2 regions of the Paraburkholderia sp. D1E genome follow, and region 2 is predicted to be linked to the other one. Evidence: riboswitches for the same ligand, from Rfam matches in the RefSeq annotation. Region 2 holds a riboswitch; the other holds the start of a gene.

Region 1 (6,731 bases), 3.9 Mb from region 2:
AGGCTGCGAGCCGAGCAGCGGCTGGTGTTCCGCATTGACGTGGGTGCCGACATACACCGCTTCTTCCTTGGTGTTGCCGTAAATACCCATCGCCGCGGCGACGGCGCGCGTGGTGTAGTCGCCTTTCAGATCCGCGCGGCTGCCGAACAGGTTGAACGAGCCGGTGGTGTGTTTTTCCGCATCGGCCAACGCGGCTTTGCCGTCGGCGACGCCCGCTTCGAGCGCGGCGCGGGTTTCCGGTGGCAACGCGGCCGGATCGAACGGGACGCCCGGCGCAATGCCGATCTTCGCGAAACGCGCCATCAATTCCTTCTCGGAGGGTGCAGGCGGTTGCGTGAACTGCAGCAGGAAGTTCAGGTACGCGATGAAATCGACCGAAGTCGCCTTTGCTTCATCCCATTTCGGAAACGTCAGCTTCGCCGCGGGAGGCGGTGCAGCCGTGTGCTCAAAGGCGGACAACGGCGTGAGCTTGTATTGCTTCTGAATCGCCTGAACGTTTTTCACATCGCTCGCACCGTTGAGCGCCGTGCGGCCGAGCGTCAGGATCAGGTCCGTCTCCGAGCGGAACACCTTGTCGATTCCCTTGGGCGTGTCGCCTTGCCAGTTCGGTCCGGCGAACAGATAGTGGCCCGCGCCGTTGCCCGTGGTGCGCGAACCGACGTACGCGAAGTTGTACGTGAACAGGTCGATCCACTGGAACACGTAGTAACGCTCGTTCGGCACCGCGGGCACCGTCAGCACCCACGGTTCGCGACGCAGATCGAGCCATGCCCACGAGTACGGCGTGTCGTTATTCGGCGTGACGATTTCCTTGTTCTCGGGACCGTACGGCTGCGAGTAATTCCGGAATTTGCCGAAACCACCCACGTAAGACTTCGAGCTGGAATCGAGCGCCTGCTGGTACAGAGTCTTGTAGTTGAACAGCATGGGATACGCGTAGAGGAACGCATCCTTGGCGATCGCGCGCGCTTCGTCCGGTGAGGCTGTAACGGTCGCGGACGAAGCCGCGGCCTGGGCGCCAGCTTGCGTGATTGGCAACATCGTCAGCGACAGTCCGGCGACGACTGCGCCGATTTGCAGGCGTTTAAGCAATGTCATGACTGCTTTCTCTCAGGTTCTGGTCTATTTGCCGAACGTCATATTCAAGCCCGCGAAGATCGTGAACTTCGGCACCCCTGCGCCGGAATGGGCAACGGAGTACTGCGGTTCGATGAACGCGTTGTAGATGGTCGAGCCACCCTTCCACGCCTTGCCGGCGCCAAGGCCGACCGGAATGTAATAGCTGCCGTGCTGCAGGTCGAAAGTCCAGGTGCCGGTCGAGCGGATGTACCAGCCGCCCGGCAGGTTGAAGATGCCAAACGGCTGCGCAGTGAGCGACTGCGTAGTCGGCCGGCTGCTTTGCCCCGCGAACGAGTGTTGCCATTGCACCAGCGCACCGAGCAATCGCGCCTTGGTCGCGCTTACGGCGACAGCGGCAAGGCCAGCCTGCCACTTGCCGGTACCTAGACTCGGGTCAGTGGCCGTCGGCATGGTCACGAGCGGGCCGACACCGATCTGCACGTCGCCTTGGGAGAGCAGGAAGATGTCGAATAGATTCAGGTCGCCGAGGCCGGTGTTATAACCACCGCTCGGATCGGGCCGCGTGCTGACCGGCAGCGTGGCGCGGAAAATTTCCGGCACGCCGATCAGGCTGTTCGGGCCGATCGGCACGGTGGGGCGCAAGAGCAGATCGTTGGTGTGCGCGCTCGCGCCGAACACGCTCGGCGTGTAGTAATTCTGGATGTTGAATGACGCGGCCAGATTGAGCGGATTATTACTCTTATTGGCTTCGTCGGCCGATGCCTGAGCGAACGCCGGCGACAACATCACCGAGGCGGCGTATAACGCTGCCGACCAAACCACGCATTTACAACCCATTCCCACACCTCGTCTATGGGCATTTCTTATAGGCGAACGCATTCCTTTGCCCGACGCAAATAAAACCAAGGAAACAGCATTCGTATTTTCGAATTAAATCGAACTAATCGCAGACGCGTGTTAGCCCACCCGGCAGCCACGCGCAGCCGGGAAAATATGCGAGACAGATGAGGCACACGATTAAATCGCGCTAAGTCTCTCGAACAAGCTGGACAGACGGTACGACCGGATACAGGGCTTGCATGGACGCTCCTTCAAACCAAAGAGACGCCGCGCCAACCGCGGCATGCGGAAAGTAGAAAGTGCACAACGTGGGACGTCGTTGCGGAATACTAGCAAACGTTCCCGATAATTACAGAGATAAATTTGTAACACGATCGAAAGCTCGTCAATTTCCGCCTGCATTAGATTTTTATAGCCATTCGCATTGCATAGTTTCTCCGTAGCTTTGAATATTTATTCGCTCAATGCTTAAGTAACCGCATGGCGGAATGTGCCGTTGCGAATCACCGGCATTGACGCGGCCGCTCAAAAAAAACAACAGAATGGGCTGCAACAATCACCTAGGCCCATTAGACTGGCGCTCGCTCAAAGTTTGACCCACCGCTTTTGATGAGGCTTTCATGATTCGCACGATGCACCGGTACTGCATTGCTTTGACCGTCGTGGTTCTTTCAGCTTGCACCGTTACGCCGCGCCACGATACGAGCGAGTCGCCGGCCGGCGCGTCGACCGCCGCCGCCCTCCCATCGTGGAACGACACCGCGACCAAGCGCTCGATTGTCGACTTCGTCACGCTGGTCACCACGCCCGAGTCGAAGGATTTCATCGCGCACGCCGACCGGATCGCCGTGTTCGACAATGACGGCACGTTGTGGCCGGAGCAGCCCGCCTCGGTACAACTGGTGTTTGCGCTGCAACGGGTGAAGACGGTGGCCGGGCGGCATCCGGAATGGAAGCGGCAGGAACCGTTTCGCTCAATTCTGAGAGGCAATCTTAAAAGTGTCGCGGCGAGCGGCGACGCCGGCTCGATGAGGCTGCTGGCGGCGGCGCATGCCGGCATGACCAGCGATCAATTCGCCGCGCTCGTGCACGAATGGTTCGACTCCGCGAGTGACCCGCGCTTTAACCGCCCGTACGCCGACCTCGCTTATCAGCCAATGCTCGAGTTGCTCGCCTACCTGCGCGCCAACGGCTTCAGGACCTATCTGGTGACGGGCAGCGATGTCGAGTTCGTCCGCGACATGGCGCAGCGCGTGTACGGCATTCCGCCCGAGCAGGTGATTGGCAGCACCGTCAAATACAAGTACAGCCAGACGAATGGCGCCGTCGCGTTGACCCGGCTTGCGCAGGTCGACACGCTTGTCGACGGCGCAGCCAAACCGCTCGCCATCGCCCGCGTGATCGGCAGGCGTCCGGTAATCGCGTTCGGCAACGCGGACGGCGACGTGCCGATGCTCGAATGGACCTCGGCCGGCGACGGGCCGCGCTTCGCGGCGCTGCTGCACCACACTGACGGCGAACGGGAGTATGCGTACGATCGCACGGCGAAAAGCGGCAAGCTCGACAAGGGCCTCGACGAAGCCGGCGCGAAAGGCTGGCTCGTCGTCGATATGAAGGATGACTGGAACACGGTGTTCAAGCCGGATAGCGCGGCAACGACTGCGGCACCGTCGAATTAAGGGCGGCTTGTTGGGAAGGCCGCGCTTAGGCCGCGTTCGCTGCAGTCTTTGCTGCGGTTTCTGCGCGGCCTCCCGGGCCTTTCATCACTCGCCTAGCGGGTCAGGGTGATCACCAGATAGCCGGCGTACAGCACGCCGCACACCAGCAGCGCCCACACCGGCACGCCGCGTTCGCGCACGTTGATCCGCAGCCATGCGGCGGCGGCGAGCGTAATCACGATGCCGGTCACCACTTCGATGCGCGGCGTCCATGGCGTCAGCAGAATGCCGATTGCCGGCAGCAAGGTTCCCTGAAACACCATCGCGCCGGTGATGTTGCCGAACGCCAGCGTGTCCTTGCCACGGCGAATCCACAGGATGCTGTTGACCTTCTCCGGCAACTCGGTGGCGATCGGAATAATCAGCAGCGAGAGCAGCAGCGGTGAGACGCCGAGCACCTGGGACACACCCCGCACACCGTGGATGAAGCCTTCCGCGCCCCACACCAGCAATCCAACCGCCAGCGCGAGTTGCACCACGATGGTCACGAGATTGGTGGGCAAGCCGAGACGCGACAGCAGCATCTTGCCCGGCGCTTCAGTGCCGTGGCCGGCGTCGACCAGTTTGTTCGATGCGCGGAACGTCAGCACCACATAGGTGATGTACACACCGACCAGCGCCGCGCTGAACAGCGCCCGCACGATCATCTGTTCGTGCGGCACGTACATCGCCGCGGCCGCCAGCACGAAGGCGCACAGGAAATAGTTCAGATCGCGCGTGAAACCCGTGCGCTCCGGCGTAACCCAGCCGCCCATACCGCGCGAGCCAAGAATCGCGAGCGTCATCAGGAAGGTGGAGAGGGTAGAGAGCATGAGCGGCGCGCCTAGAATCGCGCCGACGCCAATCTCCTGATTGACCGCGCTGTCAGCTGTGCCACCGGCAATCGCGAGCAACGGGACGAGCGTCTCGGGCAAGGCGGTACCGACCGCCGCGAACAGCGAGCCCGTCACACCTTCGGAGATTTTCAGGCGCTCGCCGAGATGTTCGAGTGCGTTAGTGAAGAGCTCGGCCGCCACCAGAATGACGACCAGCATGAGGGCAAGTTCGAACAGGAGACCGGTCATGCTTGGCTCCCAGCAAATCCAAAGGGAACGCGGCACAACGGATGGCCAAGCGGGGAGACTGGCAGGGCACTACGACGTTTCACAGGGCAACTCCGCGGTCGGACGTAGATGACGAACCAATGACGCACCGCGACCCGTCCGACCAGAACGAAGCAGTACGCCAATGGTCTCGCCAAACCGACCCGGTCGAACGCGCCATGACCCGCAGGCCAAGTATGTTGACGCGCTCTCCTTCAATGGATGAAGGAAGGCTACTCCCCAGTGACCGGGCGATTCTAACGGGATGCGCGGCTTTCAACAAGCTTGGGATCAGGCACATGTTCCGTCGGCTCCCGGCCTGACGACGTCCATCCGGATGCGACGTCAGGTGCGCACGCGTGCGACAGCCCCGCTGGTAAGATCGATCACCGTCTACGACAGCAGTGAGTCCTCACATGAGTTATCAAAATCGCCAGTGGTTTTACGTCAAGCGCCCCGAGGGACGCGTTAACGATGAGCATTACGAGTTGCGCGAAAGCGAGCTCGACGGCAGTTTGTCATCGAATGAGGTGCTGATTCGGGCGCGCATTATTAGCGTCGATCCGTACATCCGAATCCAGCAGCACGAACGCAATACTTACGATGTGCCGCATCCGCTTGGCATCGTGCAGCGAGCGGGCGTGGTTGGTGAAGTGGTGGCGTCGGCAAGCCCGCTGTTCAAGGAGGGTGACTGGGTGTCGGCCTATAGCGGCTGGCAGTTATACGCCAAGTGCCATCACAGCGAGCTGACCAAACTGGACCCGGACGCAGCGCCCGTTTCGACCGCGCTCGGCGTGCTCGGGATGCCGGGACGCACCGCGTGGTTCGGTTTGATGGAAGCGGGCAGGCCGCGTCCGGGCGACACGCTGGTCGTGTCCGGTGCGGCGGGCGCGGTCGGCTCGCTAGTCGCACAGTTCGGCAAGCGCGCCGGATGCCGCGTCATCGGGATCGCGGGCGGCCCGGACAAGTGCGCGTTTTTGACCGATACACTGAAGCTCGATGGCGCGGTCGACTATCGGGCGCATCCCACGCTCGAAGGCTTGCAGTCGGCGCTGCAAGCGGCAACCGGCGGCGTCGATGTCTATTTCGACAATGTGGGCGGCATGATCACCGACGCGGTGATTCCGCTCATCAAGCGCCGCGCACGGATCGTGATCTGCGGTGCGATCGCCCAATACGATGGGGGGCTGGACACGCCGGACCTCGCACCGCGCTTCCTGCAGCACATGCTGTTTCAGCGCGCGACGATCCAGGGGATTCTGGCGCGCGACTTCGTGCATCGGATGGACGAGATGCTGCAGACCGTCGCGCCGTGGGTGAAGAACGGTGAAATCGTTTATCAGGAGACGTACATCGATGGTTTCGATGCGTTGCCGAACGCGCTTAATAGCCTGTTCGAAGGGAAGAATCTTGGGAAGCTGCTGGTAAGGGTGTGAAGGTGTGAGGCCGAGTCAAAACCGACAATGTTAATAACGTTAAAGTTGAACGCGTTAGAGATCGAATAAAAGCAAACCCGGCCGAGGCCGGGTTTGCTTTTTGTGGATTGTTTATGTCCGTTTGCTGCGTCTTTGCAGCATGGCCTCAGTCTCCGGCGCCGTCATGTACCTGCTGGCGACCCTGTAGTCATAGTCCGCGGTAATGGTGATCTGTCCGAGCCGGTAGTCGATGCTGAACAGGACCTGGTGTCCCGGCAGAAAGCCGGCGTGTTCGAGCATGGCATCGGTAACCTGCATCCAGGGAAAGGCAGTACGCCTGCCGTGTTCGTGCGTGCGGTCTGCTTCAAGCGCAACGGAAATGCGTGTGACTTGTTCGTCGCGTGCGCGACGTGGTTTAAGATTGGCGTTAGCCATGGTCAACTCCTTCGGTGAGTTGGTGGTGGTCAGCGGGCCGTATGGGTTGCCGCCCATGCGGCCCGCGCTTCTTCTACTACGTCAAATTTCCTTCCTCACTGCTGGGTCTGTGCCAGCACCATATCAAGCATCTCGGATACGAAGCGTTGCCGCGCTTTCGG
Region 2 (6,731 bases):
CGTAGCCCGAGCCGTCTTCGGCGTGGAACTGCGCAGGGTTCGCCGCACAGAAACTGAAAATCAGCGAGCGCGCGCGGTTCGGGTTTTTCAGGTTGAATGCCGGATGCGCCATCAGCCTGCGCACGATTTCAATCACCGGACGCTGTGCGCTGCCGCGTTGCGTGGCTTGTAAGGCAAACCATTTGTCGATCACGAGCGGTTCCTTTTCGAAGCGCCGGTAGAAGTCGTCCAGCGCCTGCTGCGCCTCCACGCTGCCGCCCTTCGCCGCCGATGCATTGAGCAAGGCCGAGAGCGCCGCCGAGCGGTCGGTCATGTTGTTGGCGGAGTCGTATTGCGCGGACGCGAGGCGCACGGTTTCAGCCGGATCGTCCAGTTCCGCGAGATACGACAACGCCAGGTTTTTCAACGCACGATGACCGGATGCCTCCGGCGTCGCCTCATAGGCACCTGGCGTGCGGTGCTTTTCGTACACGGCGAGCCAGTCTTTTCTGAGCGCATTCGCGAGGCGTTTGCGCACGAACTGCCGCGCGGCGTGTACGGCAGCCGGATTCGATTCGGCCATCTGTTCAGCCAGATAAGCTTCTGACGGCAGCATCAACGCCAGCTCGCGGAAAGCGGGCGAGAGCGTTTCGTCGGTCAGCACGCGGGCGAACGCCGCGACCACCGAGTCGTCGAGTTGTAGCGGCACGCCCGTGGCGGCGCGCCCGGCGAGTGTCAGCAGCTCGCGCGTGGCGAGCCGCTGACCGGCTTCCCAGCGGTTGAACGGGTCGCTGTCGTGCGCGAGCAGGAACGCGAGCTGGTCGACCGGGTAGTCGTATTCGACGATCACCGGTGCGGAGAAATTGCGCAGCAGTGAGGGCAGCGGTTCCTGCGCGACGTTGACGAACGTGAAGGTCTGTTCGGCCTGCGTGAATTCCAGCACGCGCGTGGTGGAGTCCGCAGCCTTGGTTTCGCCTTCCAGTTGCAGCGGCAGATCGCCGCCATCCTTGCCGATCAGACCGATCGCGAACGGAATCAGCAGCGGGCCCTTTTGCGTTTCGCGCGCGGCGGATACGCCTTCACCATAACCTTGCGTGAGCGTCACGCTGTAGCGTTGCTGCGCGGCGTCGTACTTCGTGCGTACCGAGACGCGCGGCGTGCCGGCCTGGCTATACCAGCGCTCGAATTGCGCGAGATCGCGGCCGTTCGCATCAGCGAGCGCATGACGGAAGTCGTCGCAGGTCACGGCTTGACCGTCGTGCCGCTTGAAGTACAGGTCCATGCCCTTGCGGAAGCCGTCACGGCCGAACAGCGTCTGATACATCCGCACGACTTCAGAGCCTTTCTCGTAGACCGTCATCGTGTAGAAGTTGTTGATCTCGACATAGCTTTCCGGGCGCACCGGGTGTGCCATCGGACCCACGTCTTCGGCGAACTGCATCTGGCGCAGCACGCGCACGTCTTCGATACGTTTGGTGGCGCGTGCGGCTTCGTCCGTCGCGCCGCCGGCCATGTCGGCCGAGAACTCCTGATCGCGGAACACCGTCAGGCCTTCCTTCAGGCTCAGCTGGAACCAGTCGCGGCACGTTACGCGATTGCCGGTCCAGTTGTGGAAGTACTCGTGGCCGACCACCGCCTCGATGTTCGCGAAGTCGGTGTCCGTTGCCGTTTCGGGGTTCGCCAGCACGTACTTCGTGTTGAAGATGTTGAGCCCCTTGTTCTCCATTGCGCCCATGTTGAAGTCGCTCACGGCGACGATCATGAAACGGTCCAGATCCAGTTCCAGCCCGAAGCGTTCCTCGTCCCAGCGGATCGAATGCTTCAGCGAATCCATCGCATGCTGCGTCTTGTCGAGATCGTGCGGTTCGACCCACACCTGCAGCAGCTTTTCCTTGCCCGAGCCGCTTTTTACGCGTTCTTCGAGTGCGACCAGCTTGCCCGCGACCAGCGCGAACAGATAGCTCGGCTTCCTGAACGGATCTTCCCAACGGGCGAAATGGCGGCCGTCCGGCAGATCGCCTTCTTCGAGCAGATTGCCGTTCGACAGCAGCACCGGGTAGTCGGCCTTGCTGGCGCGCAACGTGACCGTGAAGGTCGCCATTACGTCGGGACGGTCGAGGAAATAGGTGATGCGGCGAAAGCCTTCCGCCTCGCACTGCGTGAAGAAGTTGCCGCCCGACACATACAGGCCCGACAGCGTGGTATTTTCCGCCGGATTGCAGATACTGGTAAGCGTGAGCTCGAAGTTATCCGGCACGTTGTCGAGCGTGAGGCCGTGCTCGTGCGCATGCGCGTTGGCGAATGGGGCGCCGTCGATCGTGGCGCCGACGAACTCGAGTTGTTCGCCCATCAGTTCGAAATTCGAAGCTCGGGATGCGTCCGGGTTGCGGCGCACACGCATCGTGTTCCTGACGACGGTGCGTTCGGGGATCAGATCGAACTCCAGTGCGACGGTGTCGATCAGGAAGGCGGGCGGCGCGTAATCGGCGCGGCGGATCACATTGGGCGTTGCGGTATCGGCCATGGCGTTCTGTAGTGATGGGACTCGAGCCGTCACACGTGCTTATGGCGCGCGAGCCGGGCTTGTCGAGCCATTGTACAAAGGCTCGGCGGATCGTGCGGAGCGAACTTTTTACCGAGTCGCCAGGTCAGCGTATTATCGGGCGCGCCACGCGCAGCAAAGCATGCGCGCAAACCAACCCGGTCAAGACTGGCGATAACAGGCAACCCGAGGTAGACCATGAAATTCGATCGATGGACCCGCCGCGCCACACTGCTGCTGGCCACGCTGACGGTGCTGCTGTCCGGCTGCACGACCTACGTGACCACTCAGGTCACGGCGTTTTCCGACTGGAGCGGCAATGACGCCACCCGTACGTATGCCTTTACGCGGGCAGCGGATCAGCAGAACAATCTCGAACTCACCACGTACGAGCGCCTGGTCGGCAACGAACTTGCCACGCACGCGTTCCGTCAGGTCGACACTTCCCAGGCGCGTTATCTGGTCGGACTGTCTTACGGGATTCGCTCGGACATGGTGACAGTCGCGCAGCCGGTGTATTACAACCCCTGGCCGGCGCCGTACTGGGGCCGGTCGTTCGATCCGTGGGGGCCGTGGGGTGCATGGGGTCCGTATCCGACTGCGTACGTGAATCAGAGCTACCCGATTTTCACGCACCTGCTCGGCGTGCGAATCACCGAGCGTGCTAGCGGCAAAGAGGTCTATAACGTGACGGCGCGCAACTCGGGTGGCGAGTCGTCGCTGGTGAGGGCTATGCCGTATCTGGCGCGCAGCGCGCTGGCCGATTTTCCGCTCGGCAACGGCGTGGTCCATACGGTGAAGATCCCTGTCGACAAGAACGGCGGAGCGTCGAACGAAGTCGCTACGACGGGCGCCGCGCCCGCGGCCGCACCGGCGGCAGCGTCGAGTGCGAAGGCCGTGCAGTAAACGCGAGCGGCGCGATCAACGTCATCCGCTGCGACGCAACAAAAAACGGCCCGGCAGGTCATCCCTGCCGGGCCGTTTTCATTCGCGCACAACGTGTGACGTGAGCGCTGCGTGAGTGATCTCGCTTAAACCCCGACGCCGAACAACGCCATCGTCCCCAGAATCACGAACATCACCGCGGCGATGGCGTGCACAGTTTGGGTCGGAAGCCGATGGGCGAAGCGGTCGCCGAGCAGGATCGCGGGCACGTTGGCGATCATCATGCCGAGCGTCGTGCCGGCCACCACGCCGAAGAAATCGTGAAAGCGCGCGGCGAGCGCCACGGTCGCAATCTGCGTCTTGTCGCCCATTTCGGCCAGGAAGAACGTCACGACGGTCGCGCCGAATACGCCGAAATGTGTGCGGCTGGTGTTAGCTTCTTCATCGTCGAGTTTGTCCGGTACGAGAATCCACAAGCCCATCGCAATGAACGACGCGGCGAGGGCCCACCGCATGATGGTCGGCGTGAGCAGCGTGCCGAGCCACGCGCCGAGTGCGCCGGCGCAGGCGTGATTGACGAGCGTAGCGGTCAGCACGCCCAGAATGATCGGCATCGGTTTGCGATAGCGGGCCGCGAGGACGAGCGAGAGCAGTTGCGTCTTGTCGCCGATCTCGGCGAGCGTGACCGCTCCGGTCGAAATGAGAAAAGCGTGATCCACGGTGTGTTGGTTCCCCGGGCCGAGATAAGAACGAGCGACGACCCACGACACCGCCGGGCCCTATTTCGGCGTGTGTGGATCATCAGTCTCGCCAGGCCAAAGGCTGCGGCTGCCATGGCCGTAAAGGCCAAGTTTGTTGACAGGCGCCCCCGCGAACCGCACGTTCGACGCACCCGTATGACAGCGGTGCGGACATGCCGCGGGGCGGCTACTCCCCAATGAGGGACGGAGTATAGCAGGCGTGGCCGCGCGCCACCGCTACCCGTCAAAAATCGCGTTGCGGTAAGCGACCGTAAGTTGCGCGTGAGATTTGAACGACGCGCGGCGAATCACTCAGCAGATAGCGCCCGGCATATTGAAGTGTTCCGAAACGAAACACTTATTTCGAAAGTTAAATGAAAGTATTGGTGCGTGTTGGGGGAAGTCATTAACGTCCAGTCGGGCTGCGAAGCTCGCCGCAAGTGGCTTTGCGGGTCGATCACGCGCTGCGCAAGGGCCGCTGGGCCTGCATTTCGGTGTTGTCCAGTCAGCCGTCGTACGAGCGATACGGATACAGATGGATACGTCTTTTGTGGCTGATTTAATCCACAATCTTCAGTATGATTCCGGCGACCATAGGGAGCCTGAGACAATCCATCAGACCAATTGGCAAAGGCGCCTAAATAATCGGGGCCAAGTGCCGTTAAATCGCTGAACCCTATAAGAAGATTGGATTGACCCCCCGGCTGGAGACTGCTGTTCCGCGCGGCGCGTATGCTCTGACGGGTAGGTATTCCGTCAGGCGCTCTCAGCCTCTCCTCGCTTCTACGCGCGAACACCGATATGCCCGATCTGCACTGGACCATTCCGGTCGCTCGCTGGTCTAGCTGGCCTGCTGCCGCAACTGCTGCACCCGATATCGGCTTCATCGAGCCGATCGTACGGCGTCGCCTGAGCACTTTGTCCAGAGTCGCCCTGAAGGTCGCGCATGATTGCGTGGCGCAAGACGAGGTGCGGGTCGTGTTTGCTTCACGCCACGGCGAATTGCGGCGCACTACGGACATTTTGCGCACCATCAGCGCGGGTGAACCGGTCTCGCCGACCGCCTTCAGCCTGTCGGTACTGAACGCAATGACGGGTGTGTTCGGCATCGCGCGCGGCGACCGTTCCGCTGCCAGCGCGATCTCGGCCGGCGCTGAGACGCTTGGCTATGCGCTGCTGGAAGCGTATGCGCAATACGGCACACAGCCCGGCTCGCCAGTGCTGCTGGTGTACGCTGATGAACCGGCCGATGCGGCGTATGGCACGATTGAAGACGAAGTGCAGGGTGGCGCGATCGCGATCCTGCTGAACGGTGAGGCGACTGCGGGGCAACTGGTTTGCACGTTGTCCGGCGCAGGTGAGCCGGAGGCCGCAGAGGCCGCGCAGGGAGCAAGCCACACGGGCGAGGAAAGCGAGTCAGGCACGGAGGAAAGTTTCGCGAGCCAGAGCCAGGCACTGCTGCATTGTCTGGAAACGGGCCAGCCCGCCGTCTGGCAAAGCGCCGGCGCCGCATGGCATTGGAGGTTGCATGAACGCGCGATTTAATTACCTCTGGCGATTCTGCGCGACGGGCATGGCCTTCGTGGTGTTCGGCATCTGCGGTGTGCTGTTTTCGGTGCTGGTGTTCCCGTTTGCCTGGCTGTGGCCGCATCCGGCGTCGCGTCAGCGTGTGGTGACGACCGTGATTCACTGGTTCTTCCGCGCGCTGGTCGCAGTGTTGCGGCGCATCGGCGTAATGGAACTCGAAGTGTCGGGCGCGCAGGTATTGCGCGCCGGTGGCCCGGCGATCGTGGTTGCCAATCACCCGACGTACCTGGACGTGATGGTGCTGTTGTCGCTCACGCCGCGTGCCTGTTGCGTGGTGAAAAACGCGCACTGGGGCAACCCGTGTTTCTGGGGAATCGTGCGCTCGGCGGAATACGTGAGTAATGCCGATCCCTCGGAGCTCGTCGAAGCCGGCGCGCGGCAGCTCGCAGCAGGCTACACAATGATTATTTTCCCCGAAGGTACGCGCAGCCCGGCACCGAACCGCTTGCACGCCTTTTCACGCGGTTTCGCGCATATGGCGTTGAAGGTCGGCGCGCCGATCGTGCCGGTGTTGATGGATTGCGATCCGCCGGCGTTCACCAAGCAGATGCGCTGGTACGACGTGCCGACGCGCGCTTTCCGGATACGCGTGAACGTGCTCGAGCCGCTTGGCGTCGAGCAACTCGCGGACCACGCCGTTACACCGTCTCTCGCGGCGCGCAGCGTGACTAGCGCCATCGAAGCACACATTACTCAGCACCTGTTCGATTATGGATTCTTTAAAACTGGAAATTAAACAGCTTCTGATCGAAGCCCTCGATCTGGAAGACCTGAGTCCGGCCGATATCGACGACGACGCACCGTTGTTCGATACCGACGGCATCGGCCTCGACTCGATCGATGCGCTCGAGATCGGCATCGTGCTGCGCAAACAATACCAACTGACCATTGCAGCGAACGACGAACGCACCCGCGAACATTTCCGCTCAATCAGCACGCTGGCCGCACTGGTCGCGAGTCAACGCGAAACGGCGCATGCTGTGAACGAAACCACAAAA

The links. A riboswitch is a leader RNA that binds a small molecule or an ion and turns the genes downstream of it on or off. The one in region 2 is predicted to bind manganese.
Region 1: another riboswitch for manganese. It lies ahead of ACUN0E_RS42085 (sodium:calcium antiporter); the one in region 2 lies ahead of ACUN0E_RS24590 (TMEM165/GDT1 family protein).

What each region holds. Positions count from the first base shown of each region.
Region 1 covers NZ_JBQYMB010000001.1:9,378,145-9,384,875, reverse strand. Annotated here, with positions in the region: gene ACUN0E_RS42100 (DUF1254 domain-containing protein) at 1-1,098, opposite strand, end outside; gene ACUN0E_RS42095 (hypothetical protein) at 1,123-1,917, opposite strand; gene ACUN0E_RS42090 (HAD family hydrolase) at 2,541-3,599, shown strand; gene ACUN0E_RS42085 (sodium:calcium antiporter) at 3,692-4,702, opposite strand; yybP-ykoY riboswitch at 4,803-4,974, opposite strand; gene ACUN0E_RS42080 (NADP-dependent oxidoreductase) at 5,137-6,156, shown strand; gene ACUN0E_RS42075 (hypothetical protein) at 6,268-6,570, opposite strand; gene ACUN0E_RS42070 (helix-turn-helix domain-containing protein) at 6,666-6,731, opposite strand, start outside.
Region 2 covers NZ_JBQYMB010000001.1:5,457,121-5,463,851, forward strand. Annotated here, with positions in the region: gene pepN (aminopeptidase N) at 1-2,503, opposite strand, end outside; gene ACUN0E_RS24585 (DUF4136 domain-containing protein) at 2,720-3,427, shown strand; gene ACUN0E_RS24590 (TMEM165/GDT1 family protein) at 3,553-4,125, opposite strand; yybP-ykoY riboswitch at 4,137-4,354, opposite strand; gene ACUN0E_RS24595 (beta-ketoacyl synthase chain length factor) at 4,948-5,691, shown strand; gene ACUN0E_RS24600 (lysophospholipid acyltransferase family protein) at 5,675-6,469, shown strand; gene ACUN0E_RS24605 (phosphopantetheine-binding protein) at 6,444-6,731, shown strand, end outside.